4 regions of the Serratia sp. OS31 genome follow, and region 3 is predicted to be linked to each of the others. Evidence: riboswitches for the same ligand, from Rfam matches in the RefSeq annotation. Region 3 holds a riboswitch; each other region holds the start of a gene.
What was found. A riboswitch is a leader RNA that binds a small molecule or an ion and turns the genes downstream of it on or off. The one in region 3 is predicted to bind thiamine pyrophosphate.
Positions count from the first base shown of each region.

Region 1: it holds a riboswitch for thiamine pyrophosphate, as region 3 does, so the genes downstream of both, thiB (thiamine ABC transporter substrate binding subunit) here and thiM (hydroxyethylthiazole kinase) in region 3, are expected to answer to the same signal.
Region 2: it holds a riboswitch for thiamine pyrophosphate, as region 3 does, so the genes downstream of both, H5P17_RS10915 (TenA family protein) here and thiM (hydroxyethylthiazole kinase) in region 3, are expected to answer to the same signal.
Region 4: it holds a riboswitch for thiamine pyrophosphate, as region 3 does, so the genes downstream of both, thiC (phosphomethylpyrimidine synthase ThiC) here and thiM (hydroxyethylthiazole kinase) in region 3, are expected to answer to the same signal.

Region 1 covers NZ_JACJFQ010000001.1:9,156-13,960, forward strand. Annotated here, with positions in the region: gene sgrR (HTH-type transcriptional regulator SgrR) at 57-1,718, shown strand; TPP riboswitch at 1,756-1,861, shown strand; gene thiB (thiamine ABC transporter substrate binding subunit) at 1,920-2,906, shown strand; gene thiP (thiamine/thiamine pyrophosphate ABC transporter permease ThiP) at 2,882-4,489, shown strand; gene thiQ (thiamine ABC transporter ATP-binding protein ThiQ) at 4,476-4,805, shown strand, end outside.
Region 2 covers NZ_JACJFQ010000010.1:55,616-60,420, forward strand. Annotated here, with positions in the region: gene H5P17_RS10905 (ABC transporter permease) at 1-744, opposite strand, end outside; gene H5P17_RS10910 (ABC transporter ATP-binding protein) at 741-1,496, opposite strand; gene H5P17_RS10915 (TenA family protein) at 1,493-2,173, opposite strand; TPP riboswitch at 2,239-2,341, opposite strand; gene H5P17_RS10920 (LLM class flavin-dependent oxidoreductase) at 2,500-3,522, shown strand; gene H5P17_RS10925 (GlxA family transcriptional regulator) at 3,590-4,564, shown strand; gene gap (type I glyceraldehyde-3-phosphate dehydrogenase) at 4,643-4,805, shown strand, end outside.
Region 3 covers NZ_JACJFQ010000019.1:107,317-112,121, forward strand. Annotated here, with positions in the region: gene H5P17_RS16585 (sugar phosphate isomerase/epimerase) at 1-591, shown strand, start outside; gene H5P17_RS16590 (MFS transporter) at 698-1,963, shown strand; gene H5P17_RS16595 (GNAT family N-acetyltransferase) at 2,005-2,430, opposite strand; TPP riboswitch at 2,499-2,600, shown strand; gene thiM (hydroxyethylthiazole kinase) at 2,637-3,431, shown strand; gene thiD (bifunctional hydroxymethylpyrimidine kinase/phosphomethylpyrimidine kinase) at 3,428-4,228, shown strand; gene H5P17_RS16610 (inhibitor of vertebrate lysozyme family protein) at 4,313-4,771, shown strand.
Region 4 covers NZ_JACJFQ010000041.1:19,987-24,791, forward strand. Annotated here, with positions in the region: gene thiE (thiamine phosphate synthase) at 1-360, opposite strand, end outside; gene thiC (phosphomethylpyrimidine synthase ThiC) at 353-2,296, opposite strand; TPP riboswitch at 2,411-2,535, opposite strand; gene H5P17_RS23595 (Rsd/AlgQ family anti-sigma factor) at 2,575-3,078, opposite strand; gene nudC (NAD(+) diphosphatase) at 3,178-3,945, shown strand; gene hemE (uroporphyrinogen decarboxylase) at 3,986-4,805, shown strand, end outside.

The DNA of each region.
Region 1 (4,805 bases), on a different contig from region 3:
CGGCGTAATATAGGGAAAGATAAATTGATGGGTTACCGCCGGAACCTTCCTCTTTTATGTCCACATCCCGATTGCAACAACAGTTCATTCGCCTGTGGCAGCGCTGCCACGGTGAAGCGACCGAAACCACGCTACAGGAGCTGGCCGAAGTGCTCAGCTGTTCCCGCCGCCACGTGCGTTCGTTACTGGGTGCCATGCAACAGCAGGGCTGGCTGACCTGGCAGGCAGAGTCGGGGCGCGGCAAGCGTTCGCAACTGACCTTTCACTATACCGGTCTGGCGCTGCAGCAGCAGCGTGCCGAGGAGTTGCTGGAGCAGGATCGTATCGATCAGCTGGTGCAACTGGTCGGCGATAAAAACGTAGTGCGACAGATGCTGCTATCCCAGCTGGGCCGCAGCTTTCGTCAGGGTAAACACATTCTGCGCGTGCTCTATTACCGCCAACTGTACAATCTGTTGCCGGGTTCGGCGTTGCGGCGCTCGGAAACCCATTTGGCCCGACAGATTTTCAGCGGCCTGACGCGGATAAACGAGGAAAACGGGGAACTTGAATCCGACCTTTCTCATCATTGGCAAGCTTTAACGCCGTTGCATTGGCGATTTTATCTACGCCCGGCCATTCATTTTCACCATGGGCGCGAGCTGGAAATGGAGGATGTCATCCGTTCGCTCAGCCGGTTGATGCCACAACCGCTGTTCTCCCATATCGAACGCGTGACTTCGCCGACGCCTTACGTGATTGACGTGCATTTGCACGCGCCCGATTACTGGCTGCCGTGGCTGCTGGGCAGCGTTCACGCCATGATATTGCCGCGCGAGTGGCAGAGCCTGCCGGAATTCTCGCGCCATCCGGTAGGGACCGGCCCCTACAGCGTGGTGCGCAATCACCGCAGCCAGATGAAAATTCACGCCTTTGACGATTACTTTGGCTATCGCGCGCTGATCGACGAGGTCAATATCTGGGTGCTGCCAGAGGTGACCGAAGAACTGGTGCACTCCGGCGTACAGCTACAGGCGGACGATACCGGGAAAAACGAGCTGGAAAGCCGGCTGGAAGAAGGCTGCTATTTTCTGCTGTTCGATCAGCGCTCACCGCTGGCCGCCGATCCGATCATGCGCAGCTGGTTGTGTGAACTGATCAATCCCATTTCGCTCCTGAGCAATGCCGGCCCTGTTTATCAACGCTATTGGTCACCGGCCTACGGCATTCTGCCGCGCTGGCACCACAATCGCGCGCTGGCTTTGCAGCCCAAACCGGCCGGTTTGACCGAGCTGACCCTGACCTACTACAGCGAACACTCAGAGTTTCACGCCATTCAGCAGGCCATCGAACCCTTGCTCGCGCAGCACGGCATCAAGCTGAATATTCAGATTGTCGATTACGCTACCTGGCATAAAGGCGACGCGAGCACCGACCTGTGGCTCGGCAGCGCCAACTTTTACCTGCCACTGGAGTTTTCACTGTTCGCCACCCTGTATGAACTGCCGCTGATGCAGCACTGCATGAGTGAGGACTTGTCCGAAGATGCGGCGCTGTGGCGCGCCAATGCGCTGCCGCTGGCGGATTTTTGCCAACGTCTGGTCAGCGGCCATCAATTGCATCCCCTGTTCCACCACTGGCTGCAACTGCATGGCCAGCGCAGCATGCGCGGCGTACGAATGAACACTCTGGGTTGGTTTGATTTCAAATCTGCCTGGTTTGCCCCCCCGGAAGCATAAGCACCTTTCACCGGCGCCCGTTAGTCTTTACAATGGCGCCGTCTCAACGGGGTGCAAAACGCCAGCGGCCGGTTTTGCTGAGAACAAACCCGTCGAACCTGATCCGGTCAATACCGGCGGAGGGATTTGAGCCCAGCGATCCGGCATCAGCCGCTTGCCCCCTCAGATACCCTTGCCCCCCTAAATTTTCAGGAGTGCAAAGTGGTCAAAAAAAGCCTGCCCTTGTTACTGTTGCTGTGCGCCGCATCGGTGTTCGCCAAGCCCACGCTGACGGTCTACACCTACGATTCCTTCGCCGCTGACTGGGGCCCTGGCCCGGCGGTTAAAAAGGCCTTTGAGGCCCAGTGCGATTGCGAGCTGAAATTTGTCGCGTTGGAAGACGGTGTCTCACTGCTTAACCGCCTGCGCATGGAGGGCAAAAACAGCGCCGCCGACGTGGTGCTGGGGCTGGACAACAACCTGCTGCAGGCTGCGCAACAAACCGGGTTATTCGCGCCAAGCGACGTCGACAGCAGCAAATTGAGCGTCCCGGGCGGCTGGCAAGACCAAACCTTCGTGCCTTATGACTACGGCTACTTTGCCTTCGTTTATAACAAAGAAAAGCTGAAGAACCCGCCCAAAAGCCTGCATGAGCTGGTCGACAGCAGCCAGAACTGGAAAGTGATCTACGAGGATCCGCGTACCAGTACCCCAGGTTTGGGTCTGCTGCTGTGGATGCAGAAAGTGTATGGCGATCAGGCACCGGCGGCCTGGCAGAAGCTGGCGAAGAAGACCGTCACCGTGACCAAGGGCTGGAGCGAAGCCTATGGCCTGTTCCTGAAAGGCGAAGGCGATTTGGTGCTCAGCTACACCACCTCCCCGGCTTACCATCTGATTGAAGAAAAAAAAGACGGTTACGCCGCGGCCAACTTCAGTGAAGGCCATTATCTGCAGGTGGAAGTGGCGGGCAAACTCAAGGCCGGCAAGCAGCCTGAGTTGGCGGAACGCTTTATGCAATTTATGGTATCCCCGGCGTTCCAAAATGCCATTCCTACCGGCAACTGGATGTACCCGGTGATCAAGACCTCACTGCCGGCCGGATTTGACCAAATGACCGTGCCGCAGACCGCCTTGCAATACAGCGCAGAAGAAGTGGCCAAACAACGCAGCAACTGGATCCGGGCATGGCAAACCGCCGTCAGCCACTGATCCCGCAGTGGCTCTGGCCGGGGCTGCTGGCCGCCGGCCTGATCCTGACCATCGCCGTGCTGGCGATGGGGTCGCTGTGGCGGCACGCCCCGGACAGCGACTGGCGTGGTTTATGGCAAGACAGCTACCTGTGGCACGTGGTGCGCTTTACGTTTTGGCAAGCCCTGCTGTCCGCGCTGATCTCGGTGCTGCCCGCGATTCTGTTGGCTCGGGCGCTCTATCGCCGCCGTTTCCCCGGCCGTCAGTTACTGCTGCGGCTCTGCGCCATGACGCTGGTGCTGCCGGTACTGGTGGCGGTGTTCGGCCTGCTCAGCGTCTATGGCCGCCAGGGCTGGTTGGCAATGCTGTGTGGCTGGCTGGGCATTAACTACAGTTTCACGCCTTATGGTCTGCAGGGCATCCTGCTGGCGCACATGTTTTTCAACCTGCCGTTGGCGACACGTCTGTTGCTGCAGGCGCTGGAAAACATTCCGGTTGAACAGCGCCAATTGTCAGCCCAGCTCGGCATGAGCGGTTGGCAGCAGTTTCGCTTTGTCGAATGGCCGGCGCTGCGCCGTCAAATCCTGCCGAGCGGCGCGCTGATCTTTATGCTGTGCTTCGCCAGCTTCGCCACCGTACTGTCGCTGGGAGGCGGCCCGCAGGCGACCACCATCGAACTGGCCATCTATCAGGCGCTCAGTTACGACTACGATCTCAGCCGCGCCGCCCTGCTGGCGCTGATCCAACTGACATGCTGCCTGGGACTGGTGATATTCAGCCAGCGGCTGAGCCAGGCGCTGCCGGTCGGCAATACCCATGCCCATATCTGGCGTAATCCGGAAGACAGCCTGTGGCGACGCATCAGTGACTTTTTGCTGATTGCCGCCGCGTTGCTGCTGCTGTTGCCCCCACTGCTGGCGGTGATCGCCGACGGCGCCAATCAAACGCTGGTCAGCGTCCTGCAGCAACAGGTGTTGTGGCAGGCGTTGTTCACTTCGTTGCGCATTGCTCTGGGGGCGGGCGTACTTTGTGTCGTGCTGGCCATGATGCTGCTATGGAGCAGCCGTGAGCTGAAGCTGCAACAGAGGCTCCGTTGGGGCCACGCGCTGGAGCTGAGCGGCATGGTGATCCTGGCGATGCCGGGCATCGTGCTGGCCACCGGTTTCTTCCTGCTGTTAAGCGACACCGTCGGGCTGCCGCAGTCGCCGTATGCGCTGGTGATCCTCACCAATGCGTTGATGGCCGTGCCCTATGCGCTAAAAGTGTTGGAAAACCCCATGCGCGACCTGGCCGAACGCTATAATCCGCTGTGCCTGTCGCTGGATATTCAGGGCTGGCAGCGGCTACGCTGGATTGAGCTGAAAGCGCTGCGCCGCCCGTTGGCCCAGGCGCTGGCCTTCGCCTGCGTGCTGTCGATCGGCGATTTCGGCGTGGTGGCGCTGTTTGGCAACGAACATTTCCGCACCCTGCCTTTTTACCTGTACCAGCAGATCGGCGCCTACCGCAGCAATGACGGCGCGGTCACCGCGTTGCTGTTGCTGCTGCTGTGCTTCCTGCTGTTTACCCTGATCGAACGCTTACCGGGCCGCCATGCTAAAGCTTGAAAAACTGACCTATCTGTATGAACACCTGCCAATGCGCTTCGACCTGCGTATTCAACCGGGCGAACGCGTCGCGGTGCTGGGTCCCAGCGGGGCGGGGAAAAGTACCCTGCTCAGCCTGATCGCCGGTTTTCTGCCGGCCGCCAGCGGCAGGTTGCTGCTTAACGGCAGCGACCACACCGGCACACCGCCGGCCAAACGCCCGGTCTCGATGTTGTTTCAGGAAAATAACCTGTTCGCCCACCTGACGGTGGAGCAGAACATCGGCTTGGGCCTGGATCCCGGCCTGCGGCTGAATGAAGAGCAGAAGTGGCAGTTG
Region 2 (4,805 bases), on a different contig from region 3:
GATCAGGCGCAGCAGCAGCGCGTCCACCGTCACCCACAGCAAGACGGTCATCAGCACCAATATAAACAGCGCGGCAAAGCAGATGTCGGTCTGCATGCGCGCGTTGGCGTTAAGCATTACGTAACCCAGCCCTTCCGCCGAGCCAACCCATTCGCCGATGATGGCGCCGATAGGGGCGACGGCGGCGGCCATCCGCAGCCCGGAACCGAAGGCCGGTAGCGCAGCCATCAGCCGCACGTGGCGCAGTTGGGCCCAGGGAGAAGCTCGCAGGGTGCGGGCCAGATCGAGATAATCGTTATTGACCCGGCGCAGCCCATCGAAGAAGGCGGACGTGACCGGGAAGAAAATCACCAGCACCGCCATCACCACTTTGGCGCTCATGCCGAAGCCGAACCACAGCACCAACAGCGGCGCCAGAGCAAACACCGGTATCGCCTGGCTGGTCAGCACCAAGGGCATTAACCAGCGCTGCAAGCGCGGCGAAAAGATCATGCACAGCGCCAGCGAGGCACCGAGCAAAACCCCGGCCAGCAAACCGCAGGCGATCTCCGAGGCGGTGATCAGCGTGTGATAAGCGAGGTAAGCACGGTTGTCCCACAGCGCCTGTGCCACCGCCGAGGGGGAGGGCAACAGGAAGGCAGGGATATCGCCCAGCGTGACCAGCCCCCAGAGCAGCAACAGGCCGACGAACACCGTCAGGCTGCGACGCATCCGCGACAGACGGCTTTCAGGCAGGGTTTTCATCCGGCGGCCCTCACGAGTTGCAGCAGCAACTCGCTCTGGCTTTTCAACAACTGAGGATTGTCCGGCGCTCGTGGCGGTAAGCCCTCGATAACATGGCTGTCGTCCAGCCCCGCCGGATAACGGGACAGCACCAGCAGGCGGTGGCTGAGGCGGCAGGCCTCCATGGGGTCGTGAGTGATCAGCAGCACGGTATGCTGCGCCAGCAGTTCGGCGGCCAACTGCTGGATCATGGCGCGGGTAATGGTATCCAGCGCCGAGAAGGGTTCGTCCATCAACACAATCGGCTGACGTTCATACAGGGTGCGGGCAATAGCGGCACGTTGACGCATGCCGCCGGACAGCGCGGCGGGCAAGCTGCGGCCATAGCCGCTCAGCCCCACGCGTTCCAGCAAATGCTCCGCCCAGGCGCGGTCGACCTTTTCGCCGCGCAGCCGCGCGCCGAGGCTAATATTCTCGTCAATTGTCAGCCAGGGATAGAGCAGATCCTTTTGCCCCATATAGGCGATACGCCCGGCGATCGGCAGGCCATCGCTGCCGATAACCGTACCGGAAGTGGGTTTCGCCAGTCCGGCGATGATCTTCAGCAGGCTGGTTTTCCCCGCGCCGCTGGCGCCGAGCAGGGCAACGAAGCTGCCGCCGGCGATATCGAACTTCAGACCATCGAAAATCACCTGCTGACCAAAGCGCAGGGTCAGATCCCGTACCTGAATACCGGGCCGGGCGTTGCCGTGCTGCGTGTCGCCGAGGCTCATTGGGCATTCAACCCCATCTGCCAGAAGGCGGATTCCAGGCGGGTGGCGGTGGTGAAAATCGCCGACAGTTCGTTCAGACGGCTTGGGGCACCCCGCTGGAGGCCAACGTTTTCCAGCAGGTCGAGGGAGGCTTGTACGCCGCTCAGATACGCGGGATCACCATAGTTGCGGATCCACGAGGAATAGGGATTGCCTTCCATCACCGTGTTGGGATCGTTGAGCAGACGCAGGCCGATTTCGGCATAGCCAGCGACGCAGGGCATTAAGGCTACCAGCAGATCCAGAGCGTCCCCGGCGTGGCCGATATCGAGTACGTAGCGGGTGTAGTTCAGGGTTTCCGGCGCTTCGGGTTCGGCGGCTATCTGCGGTTCGCTCAGCCCCCAGTCGGCGCAATAGGCCAGGTGCAGGGGCAGTTCGGCGACAATGGCATTGAGCGAAGCGGTGGCAGCGCGCATTTCCGGCAGGGTGCGCAGTTTGCTGACCAGCAGGGCATAGGCTCGGGCAAAGTGGATCAGGAACAGATAATCCTGCGTCAGGTAGCGGCGAAACGCGGGTTCCGGCAGCGTACCGGCGGCCAGTTGCTGGATAAAGGGATGTGCCACATAGTCCTGCCAGTGGCCGCCGGCCTGTTGGCGCAGCTTTCCGTAAAGACCGTTTTCGAATAAGGGAGTAAACATGGGACCTCCAAAAGTGAGTGGAGATCCGGGCGTGCTGAGGTGAGGTATGAACAGGCAACCGCCGTGAGGGGATTGCCGACCGTCCCTTCGCTGGCATGACCCAGATCAGGTTCAAAGGGTTCGGCTTGCGCCATCTCAGCCCGTAACAGGACACCCCTCGGAGGAGCCTGTTATACGATATTTACTTTTTGATTACAATGCTCAGGCGATGCTTGGCCGCAGGGAAAAAGGATCCGTTTAGTGCGATCGGCCACGATATTTCTGGCCTGGAGGGGGGCATTTTTGTCACTGTAATCCGGTCATTAATGAATCTAAGGATCACCCCCATGAAGAAAATCGGATTCCTTTCTTTCGGCCACTGGACGCCTTCGTCGCAGTCGGGCACCCGTTCGGCGGCCGATGCGCTGCTGCAATCCATTGATCTTGCCGTGGCGGCAGAAGAACTGGGGGCGGATGGGGCTTATTTTCGCGTGCACCACTTTGCCCGCCAGCTTGCCTCGCCATTCCCGCTGTTGGCGGCCATCGGCGCCAAAACCCGACGTATCGAGATCGGCACCGGCGTGATCGACATGCGTTATGAAAATCCGCTTTATATGGTCGAAGATGCCTGCGCCGCCGACCTGATTTCCGGCGGGCGCTTGCAACTGGGCATCAGTCGCGGTTCTCCCGAACAGGTGATTGATGGCTGGCGTTATTTTGGCTATACGCCTGCCGAAGGCGAGACCGAAGCCGATATGGCGCGCCGTCATACCGACGTTTTGTTGGAAGCGCTGCGTGGTGAAGGCTTCGCCGAACCTAACCCGCAACCGATGTTCCCGAATCCACCGGGCCTGCTGCGGGTCGAGCCTTTCTCCGCCGGGCTGCGCGATCGCATCTGGTGGGGCGCCAGCTCGGACGCCACGGCGGTTTGGGCGGCGAAGCTGGGCATGAATCTGCAAAGTTCGACGCTGAAAAACGATGAAACCGGCGAACCTTTCCACGTGCAGCAGGCCAAGCAGATCCGCGCCTATCGCGCCGCCTGGAAGGACGCGGGCCATGTGCGTGAACCACGGGTGTCGGTCAGCCGCAGCATCTTTGCGCTGATGAACCAGCAGGATCGCAGCTATTTCGGCAACAGCGGTCAGGACAGCGATCAGGTGGGGTATATCGATCAGCAGACTCGTGCGGTATTCGGCCGTAGCTATGCTGCCGAGCCGGAGTTGTTGATCAAGCAGCTGGCGCAGGACGAAGCGATCGCCGAAGCCGATACCTTGCTGCTGACCGTGCCCAACCAGCTGGGCGTCGACTACAACGCCCACGTGATTGAGTCGATCCTGACTCATGTCGCGCCGGCGCTGGGCTGGCGCTGATGAGGGAAACGCTTCTCAAACCGGGAAGCGTTATTGACTTATCTTGTCGGTTTTGTATTTTAAGGACATGCATACATTTCTGATTATCGTCCCCGAAGGGGGCATGCTGTTCGAATCGGCGGGGATCGCCGACATCCTGATGCAGGCCAACCGCTTGCGGCCCGATGACGCGCCGCTCTACCAGATGGCGATAGTGACCACGCAAGCCCACCGGGTGGTGCATGGCTCATCCGGCTTGAATTTATTGGCCGATCATCGCCTGGCGGATCTCGACCCTGAGGTGGAACGCGATACCATCATCGTTACCGGCAAAGGTGCGACCGAGGATGAGAGCGCCTTTGTGGTGGATTGGCTCCGCCGTGCGGCCCCCAAGGCGCGGCGCGTGGCGTCCGTTTGCGGTGGCGCGATGCTGTTGGCCGAGGCCGGTTTGCTGGACGGCCGCCGGGCGACCACCCATTGGCGGCTGCTGGAAACCTTGCAGGCCCGCTTCCCCAAAGTGAAGGTCGAAAATGGGCCGATCTATGTGCAGGATGGTGCCGTTTGGACCTCTGGCGGCGTCAGCTCCGGGTTTGATCTCACTCTGGCGCTGGTGGAGGACGATTACGGTTTCGTGCAGGCCCGCGAAGTGGCGCAGGATCTGGTGATGTTTTTGCGCCGGCCTGGCGGGCAGGCGCAGTTCAGCCGTTATCCACTGAATCAGGCCAAAACACCGGGGCCTATCCGCGATCTGCAGAGCTGGATCCTGGAGAATCTGGCCGAGGATCTTTCCGTTGAGAAACTGGCCGAGCGGGTTGCCATGAGTCCGCGCAACTTTACGCGTGTGTTCACGCGCGAAACCGGCATTTCACCCGCCAAATTTGTCGAAGAAGGGCGCTTGTACATCGCCCGCCAGCGCCTGGAACAGAGTTCACAAGGCATTGAACAAATCGCCACCAGCAGCGGTTTCGGCAATGCGCTCAATCTGCGCCGCGTTTTCGAACGGCATCTGCAACTGACCCCAACCGAATACCGCGATCGCTTTCATTCACGCACTTTGGCGTAAATTGATCTACAAACGTCATTTACGACATGCTCCCCGCGGCTTAAATTTACACCAGAGCCAATAACGAAGGAGTAGATCATGGTCAAAGTAGGCATTAATGGATTCGGCAGAATCGGCAGGAATGTTTTGCGTGCTGCGTTAGGTCGCAGCGACTTTGAAGTTGTGGCGATCAATGATTTGACCGACAGTAAAACCCTGGCGCATCTGCTGAAATACGATTCGCTCTCGGGCCGGCTGGCGG
Region 3 (4,805 bases):
GGTGCGGATATTCAGTACATTAAGCAACGTTATCAGCACAGTGGCCTGAGCTTTACTTTGGAACAGCACGAAGATCTCAAGAGCCATGAATTGGTCGGCCTGGTCCGGGCGGCAGATTTCCCTCAACTTTCCCTGCTGTTTGATTTCGCCAACATGATTAACGCCAATGAAGAGCCGCTGCCGGCACTGGCGGCAATGAGTGGGGAAATCACTCAGGTGCACATCAAGGACGCAATTATTGTGCGAGAGAACAAGGGCATGGGGCATCGTGCCTGTATTTCCGGACAGGGAGATTTGCCATTTAGAGAACTGTTATTGGGGCTGATCTGTCTGGGTGAAGAGCAACCGCAGGTCACCGCCTATGGGTTGGAAGAGGAGGTGGATTATTACGCACCGCCGTTTCGTTTCAGCGACGAAGGGGATAATCCTCCCATTCCATGGCGAGAAATGAGTGAAACAGCGTTACCGGCACAGGGATTGGAAGAGCGATTAAAGAAAGAATCCCAGGATGCTTTAAATCAAATTCACTACGTTCGCGCCATTATCGAAAGTTTAATGCAACAAGCCCGGGAACTGTTAACCCCGGCATAATATAAAAATAAACCTATAAAAAACACATTCTCGTTGATGTGGATGCACGCTCGCCTCGTCAACGGGGAAACAACACCGCTTATTAATTATCGGCTGTGAGGGGACTATGTTAACTAAAAAAAGATGGGCATTATTTAGCTTGTTGGTTTTATGTGGAGGGACAATCTATAAATTGCCTTCTCTTAAAGATGCTTTTTATGTTCCGATGCAACAGTATTTTCACTTGAGTAACGGTGAAATAGGCAATGCCATGTCGGTTAACTCGATTGTGACGACCATTGGCTTCTTCTTATCAATCTATTTTTCCGATCGCCTGCCGCGACGTTTTACCATGTCGTTTTCGCTGATTGCTACTGGCCTGCTCGGCATCTATCTTTCCAGCATGCCGGGGTACTGGGGCATACTGTTTGTCTGGGCGCTGTTCGGCGTAACCTGCGACATGCTGAATTGGCCGGTGCTGCTCAAGTCGGTGAGTATGCTGGGGGATAATACTCAGCAGGGGCGGTTGTTCGGCTTTTTTGAAACCGGGCGCGGGGTTGTCGATACGGTGGTGGCCTTTTCTGCGCTGGCGCTGTTTACCGCTTTTGGCAGTGGCTACCTGGGGTTTAAGGCCGGCATATTGTTTTATTCGGCCATCGCCATCAGCGTAGGGATTATTATTCTGTTGGTGATGAAAGAAAGCCCAGAGGAAAAATTACCCGCGAAAGAAGAAGCCCCCGTCAATAAAAAACCGGGCATGGGCAGCGTATTAAAAAACAAAACGGTATGGCTGATTGCCTTCAGCGTTTTCTGTGTTTACGCAGTGTATTGCGGATTGACGTTCTTTATTCCTTTCCTTAGCCATGTCTATGCGCTGCCGATTGCACTGGTGGGCGCTTACGGGATCATTAATCAGTACTGCCTAAAAATGGTTGGGGGGCCGATCGGTGGTCTTATTGCCGATAAAGTATTAAAGTCTCCCAGCAAATATTTATTTTATACCTTCATTATTAGCGCCATTGCGCTGGCGTTATTAATCCTGTTACCGCATGAGCAAATGCCGGTTTACTTGGGCATGGCCTGTACGCTGGGATTTGGTGCGGTGGTCTTTACCCAACGGGCGGTGTTCTTTGCCCCCATCGGTGAAGCCGGCATTGACGAAGAACATACCGGTGCGGCTATGGCACTGGGCAGCTTTATCGGTTATGCCCCGGCGATGTTCTGTTTTAGCCTGTACGGCCATATTCTCGACGCTTTCCCTGGGCTGACCGGCTACAAGATCGTCTTCGGGCTGATGGGCGCGTTTGCCTGTGCCGGGATCATAGTGTCGGGGCTGTTGGTCAGAAATATCCGCGCACGCGCAAAACTGACCCCGGCAGCCTCTGTCGCCTGAGCCGGGGGCATTAATGGACGGGCACGGTTAGCGCCGTGCCCTTACTTGGCCGGAGAATACAGCAGATAATATTCTTCACCGCCGTCATTGCCGGTGGTGATGGTTCGCCAGCCGTGCTTGTGGTAAAACGCCAGCGCCTTCTCATTCTTCACCAGGCATTTCAGCGAACCGGTGGCGGTGAAGGTCTGTTCCGCGGCTTGTAGCAGTGCGCTGCCAACGCCGAGCGGTGGCAGATGCGGATCAACATACAGGTTGTGAATAAAGTTGTCCTGCCGATAAATCGACACAAACCCCAGCCGTTTTCCCTGATCTACTGCCACCCAGATGTCCTCGCCCAGCGTTGAGCGATCGAAATCTTCCAGCCGGTAATCTTCGGTATCACGCCACGGAAACGCCGCTTTACGCGAAGCCAGATACAGGGTGCGCAGGAAGGGGCGATCGGCCTCTTGGTATTTTCTTATCTGCATGGCACCTCCTTTTTATTTTTTGACACTATAGCGCGATTGACCTCACCGGCGGCAACCCCAATAATGGCCGTCTTGACTCGGGGTGCCCTGCGCGATGCGTGGTGGCTGAGATTTTACCCGTATTACCTGATCTGGATTATGCCAGCGTAGGGAAGTCTCGGTGCCCCAACCGGTACCCGCCTTCTTGAACGCCGGTTGGGAGGAATATGCTCGCTCGACCTGATGTTTTACCCGGTGCTCGCGCCGCGGCCTGTTTGACTCAATTTAAACGCCAATCGCCCCTGATCCATTGCCTGACCAACGAAGTGGTGCAGGAACTGACGGCTAACGTCCTGTTGGCGCTCGGCGCTTCGCCGGCGATGGTGGTGGAACCGACCGAAGCGGCGCAGTTCAGCCGACTGGCGGATGCGTTGCTGATCAACATCGGCACCCTCAATGCATCACGCGCCGAATCCATGCTGGCCGCGGTGGAAGCCGCCAACCTGGCACAAACTCCCTGGACGCTGGATCCGGTAGCGGTCGGCGGGTTGGTCTATCGCACTGCCTTTGCCCATCGTCTGCTGGGCGAGAGGCCGGCGGCGATCCGCGGCAACGCTTCTGAAATCATGGCGCTGAGCGGTCTGCAGGCTAACGGACGTGGCGTCGACAGCGCAGACGACTCGCTGGCGGCATTGCCGGCGGCGCGTGAATTGGCGCTAAACAGCGGGGCCGTGGTAGCGGTAACCGGCGTTGTCGATTACATCACCGACGGTCAGCATGACTGGGCGGTCCCAGGCGGCGATGTACTGATGACGCGCGTGGTCGGTACCGGCTGCGCACTTTCGGCGGTGGTGGCGGCATTCTGCAGCCTGCCGGGCGATCGGCTGGATAACGTGGCAACCGCCTGCCGGGTGATGTCGCTTTGCGGTGAACGGGCCACGCGCCGTGCCGCCGGACCGGGCAGTTTCACCCCGGCATTCCTTGACGCCCTTTACCAGCTGCGTCCGGAGGAACTGCAATGAAACGGATTAACGCACTGACTATTGCCGGGACCGATCCGAGCGGCGGCGCCGGCATTCAGGCCGATCTAAAAGCTTTTTCTGCGTTGGGGGCCTATGGCGCCTCGGTGATTACCGCGCTGGTGGCGCAAAACACCCGTGGCGTGCAGTCGGTCTACAACATAGATCCGGCCTTTGTCGCCGCTCAGCTGGATTCCGTCTTCAGCGACCTGCGCATCGACAGCACCAAGATTGGCATGTTGGCTAATGCCGATATCGTGCAAGCGGTGGCGGAGCGTTTGCGCCATTACCGGCCGTCGTTTGTGGTGCTGGATACCGTAATGCTGGCGAAAAGCGGCGATCCTCTGCTGGCGCCGGAAGCGGTGGACTCGATCCGTCGCGAGCTGTTGCCGTTGGTGTCGATCATCACGCCGAACTTGCCTGAGGCGGCGGCGCTGCTGGCATGCGCCCCGGCAGAAAATGAGCTTCAGATGCGCGAGCAGGGTCGGGCGCTTTTGGCGATGGGGTGTCAGGCGGTGTTGATGAAAGGGGGCCACCTTAGCGAAAGCGAAAGTCCGGATTGGTTGTTTACGGCCGAGCAGGAGCAGCGGTTTACCGCACCGCGCGTGGCAACGCGACATACTCATGGCACCGGCTGTACGCTGTCTGCCGCCCTGGCGGCGCTGCGGCCGCGTCACAACGACTGGGCCGGGACGGTCGCTGCCGCCAAGGACTATTTGCAACAGGCACTGCTGCAGGCCGATACGCTGGAAGTGGGGCACGGCATCGGGCCGGTACATCATTTTCATGCCTGGTGGTGAGTCAACTTTTTGCTACCCTTGTGGTCTGACTAGTTCTAGACCCGGCTTGGGCCGGGTACAACCGATTTTTCTAGGGAGAAGGCCATGACAGGACAAAACGCACTTCGCGGCGCCATCTTCGGCGCGTTACTCAGCTTCAGCGTGGGCGGTTTCGCTCAGCAGATCGTCACTACCTCTGACGTGATCCAGCAGCCGGGTTACCAGACCAGCTGGCAGAATATGGTGAAAGGCCAGGCTCGCCTGCCGGGTTGGGCGCGCAAGGGGGTGGGCACCTCAACCCCGGCACAGAGCCTGAGCTGGAAGGGGCAGAACTATCTGGTGGGCAATTTGTGCAAGCCGCATGATTGCGCCAACAACTTTATGATAGTGGCGTTTAAGGAAGACAAATCACAGGCCTGGGCCGTGCGCGTCGAGGTGGCAGATAAGCCGGAAGCGGTTGATCATCCGAAGAAATACGCCAAATATCAGTGGCTGGGTAAACCGAACGACGATATGAAGGCGCTGTTGAAGCAACAGTTCGAGAATAATCCCGACTGGAAATAGTCCATATTCGGCTGAATGTGGTCACATTCAGCCG
Region 4 (4,805 bases), on a different contig from region 3:
GGCCCGTGCCAGTTCGGTATCGTCATGGGTAGAAACCCCTAAACGTAATCCGGCGCGGTGAATGGCCGCCAAATCGGTGGTCTCCAGATCTTCCTGACCCAGGTGTACGCCATAGGCATCGTGTTTAATCGCCAATTGCCAATAGTCGTTGATAAACAGGCGGGCGTTGTACCTTTTACCGAGCGCAATGGCGGCGGCAATATCCTCTTCGACCTGCTCATCCGGCAGATCCTTGATGCGCAGTTGGATCGTGGTAACACCCGCATCCAGCAGGCGAGCAATCCATTCGACACTGTCGACTACCGGGTATAACCCCAGCTTGTGCGGGGTGGCGGGGAAAGGTGTGGTGATATCAGTCATTGCTCAGTTCCTCTTGCAGGTTGCCGGCGCTGTGGTAGAGCTCGCTGCCGCGCGAACGGAACTCGGCCGACATTTTTTCCATGCCGGTGAGTTGTACTTCTATCGGTTTGGCGGCTTCCTGCGCGGCGGCATAATCGCGAACTTCCTGCGAAATTTTCATCGAGCAGAATTTGGGGCCGCACATGGAACAGAAGTGGGCGATTTTGCCGGACTCTTGCGGCAGGGTTTCGTCGTGATAAGCCCGTGCGGTAGCCGGATCGAGCGCCAGGTTGAACTGATCTTCCCAGCGGAATTCGAAACGCGCCTTGGACATGGCGTTATCGCGGATCTGAGCGCCAGGGTGGCCTTTGGCCAAATCGGCGGCGTGGGCGGCAATTTTGTAGGTGATCAGCCCCTGTTTGACGTCTTCTTTGTTCGGCAGCCCGAGGTGCTCCTTCGGCGTGACGTAACACAGCATGGCGCAGCCGAACCAACCGATCATCGCGGCGCCGATACCGGAGGTGAAGTGGTCATAGCCCGGAGCGATATCGGTGGTTAGCGGGCCAAGGGTGTAGAACGGCGCTTCGTGGCAATGCTCCAACTCTTCGGTCATGTTGCGACGGATCATTTGCATCGGTACGTGACCAGGACCTTCGATCATCACCTGCACGTCGTATTCCCAGGCAATTTTGGTCAACTCGCCCAGCGTGTGCAGTTCTGCGAACTGCGCTTCGTCATTGGCGTCCTGAATCGAGCCTGGGCGCAGGCCGTCGCCAAGGGACAGTGAGACGTCATAGGCGGCGCAGATCTCGCAGATTTCACGGAAGTGCTGGTACAGGAAGTTTTCCTGATGGTGTGACAGACACCATTTAGCCATGATCGAACCGCCGCGTGAGACGATGCCGGTCAGGCGCTTGGCGGTCATCGGTACATAGCGCAACAGCACGCCAGCGTGGATGGTGAAGTAGTCAACGCCTTGTTCTGCCTGCTCCAGTAACGTATCGCGGAACATTTCCCAGGTCAGGTTTTCCGCCACGCCGTTCACTTTTTCCAGTGCCTGATAGATAGGCACCGTGCCGATCGGTACCGGACTGTTACGCAGGATCCATTCGCGGGTTTCGTGGATATAGCGGCCGGTGGACAGGTCCATCACCGTATCCGCACCCCAGCGGGTGGACCAGACCAGTTTCTCGACCTCCTCTTCGATGGATGAGGTCACCGCCGAGTTGCCGATGTTGGCGTTAACTTTCACCAGAAAGTTGCGACCGATGATCATCGGCTCGGATTCGGGATGGTTAATATTGGCGGGAATGATGGCGCGCCCGGCGGCGACTTCCTGTCGAACGAATTCCGGCGTGATGTTCTCCGGCAGGTTGGCTCCCCAGCCTTGGCCCGGATGCTGCTGGCGCAGGACATCGCCGCGGATACGCTCGCGGCCCATGTTTTCGCGGATGGCGATAAACTCCATCTCCGGGGTGATTACGCCGGCGCGGGCGTAGTGCAACTGGGTGACGCATTTGCCAGATTGCGCCTTGCGCGGCCGCGGCAGATGTTCAAAACGCAGGTGATCCAGGCCTTCATCCGCCAGGCGCTGCTGGGTGAAACCGGAACTGACGCCATTGAGCTCTTCGGTATCACCGCGTTCAGCTATCCAGCCTGCACGCAGTTTAACCAGGCCGGTATGCACATTAAGTTCAGATTGCGGATCGCCGTAAGGACCCGCGGTATCGTATACCGGAATGGCTTCGTTGGGCTCGTACCGTGGGTTGTCTTTGTCGCCGCCAAGCAGCGTCGGGCTAAGCTGGATTTCACGCATCGGCACCTGCAGATCGTTGCGTGAGCCCTGCAGATAAATCCGGCGTGAGTTGGGAAAGGAAACGCCTTGAAGGGTATCGATAAACTGCTGGGCTTCTTCGCGTTGCTCTTTACGGGCACGGGGTTTTTTAACGTTAGACATAGCAAGTTCCTACCAGTGTGTTGGGTTGGGAAAGTTGCTTGTCTGGAGCTCGGAGGGAGTAATGATGCTGGCCGACAGGGCGGGATTATCCCTGTTGGGATCACCTGCCTGTACCGATAGATTACTCTTGTTCCCTTCGCGGGTATTAACCCGATCAGGTTCCGCGGATCCCGAATTAACGGTCTCAGCCTGGCCAATTTGATGAACAAATCAGGCGCTAGGCACTCCGACAAGATGCCCCCCAGTATAGGAGGGATAATAAAAAAAACTACAAAATTCTAACGAACCTGATCCAGCGCCTGGTCCGGTACCGCTTGTTGCCAGGCATCAGCCGCCAGCAGGATCAGCTTATCTTCCAGGGTAAAACGCGCCGCCAGGGTTTCACCGATATCCGACAATGCCTGATGGAATTCCAGGCATACGTCCTGATCGATATCCACTTCGGTATAGCGATCGTGGAAAGCCATAATCTGCTCGGTATTGGCCCAGAGCTTGGGATAGATGTTGACGGCCAGACTCATTTTCGGACTGGATGCGCCTTCCACTTGCTTGATAATTCTGTCATAGATATGAAAATGACCGGCGGAGAGGTAATCCACCAGATTATGGCAAAAGTTCTCCAGCGCTTTTTCATTCAGCGGCGTATGCTTTTCTTTATTCGGTTTAATGCCCACGAGGGTGCAATAGGCGACCAGCAGTTGCTTGCGAGCCTGAAGCCATTGATCAACTAATTCATTACTACCACCAACGCGCTGAGTCAGGCTTTCCAAACGGTTGAGCATGTTTGACTCCGTAAGTAATAAAACGTAACAGTAAGTTATTAAAATGTTACAAGGCCGATTCGTAGAGTGCCAGTGAAGCTGAGGTTGTGCAACAACGATATGGAACTTGCATTAACGGGTAATGAAAATGGCTGGTGGATCGTCAGCCATGAAAGCAAACTTTGGTTACCAAACGGTGAATTGCCGTGCGGTTTGGCGGCGTCATTTTCCCTGCAGGGGCGGATGGCCCGGGCTATTGGTGAATGGGAGGGGTTGCCGGTCTGGCTGGTGCGTCAGGCGATGCCGCAGGAAATGGGCTCGGTGCGTCAACTGCTTGAGCTCGATCGCGGACTGTTCCAACTGGCTGGTCGGGGAGTGCAGCTGGCCGACTTCTACCGTTCCCATCGCTACTGCGGTTACTGTGGCCACGAGATGCACCTCAGTCGTACCGAGAGCGCCTGCCTGTGCGGCAATTGCCGGGAGCGTTACTACCCGCAGATCGCGCCCTGCGTGATCGTTGCCATCCGGCGTGACGATGAGATCCTGCTGGCGCAGCACGTACGTCATCGTGGCGGCATTCATACCGTCTTGGCCGGTTTTGTCGAGGTCGGTGAAACGCTGGAGCAGGCGGCAGCACGCGAGGTGATGGAGGAAAGTAACATTGAAATCAAAAATCTGCGTTACGTCACTTCGCAGCCCTGGCCGTTCCCGCATTCGCTGATGATGGCCTTTATGGCCGATTATCACCGGGGTGAGATCCGCCACGATCCGAAAGAACTGCTTAACGCCGGCTGGTACCGCTACGATCGGTTGCCGCTGTTGCCGCCGCCCGGCACCGTGGCGCGCCGCCTGATAGAGGACACCGTAGCCTTATGCCGCGAGCAATAACTCGCTACAATAGCGGCAGATGAATAAGGGAGCCCCATAAATGAATGAGTTGAAGAACGATCGTTACCTGCGCGCGCTGCTGCGTCAGCCGGTGGATGTGACCCCCGTATGGATGATGCGTCAGGCAGGTCGTTATTTGCCGGAGTACAAAGCCACCCGTGCCCAGGCCGGTGATTTTATGTCGCTGTGCAAGAACGCGGAACTGGCTTGCGAGGTTACGCTGCAGCCGTTGCGCCGCTTCCCGCTGGATGCGGCCATTCTGTTCTCCGACATCCTCACCATTCCCGATGCTATGGGGCTGGGGCTGTATTTCGAAACCGGCGAAGGCCCGCGTTTCTCCTCGCCTATTACCTGTCGTGCCGACGTGGACAAGTTGCCAGTCTTCGATCCGGAAGTTGAACTGGGCTATGTGATGAACGCGGTGCGTACTATCCGCCGCGAGCTTAAAGGCGAAGTGCCGCTGATCGGTTTCTCCGGCAGCCCATGGACCCTGGCAACCTACATGGTGGAAGGCGGCAGCAGCAAGGCCTTCACCAAGCTGAAAAAAATGATGTACGCGGAACCGGCTACGCTGCACCTGCTGCTGGATAAACTGGCAGACAGCGTCATTTTGTATCTCAATGCCCAGATCAAAGCCGGCGCGCAGTCGGTAATGGTCTTCGACACCTGGGGCGGCGTGCTGACCGGCCGTGACTACCGCGAATTCTCTCTGCATTACATGCATAAGATTGTCGATGGGCTGCTGCGTGAAAACGATGGCCGCCGCGTGCCGGTCACGCTGTTCACCAAAGGCGGGGGCCAGTGGCTGGAGGCCATGGCGGCCACGGGTTGTGACGCGCTGGGTCTTGACTGGACGACCG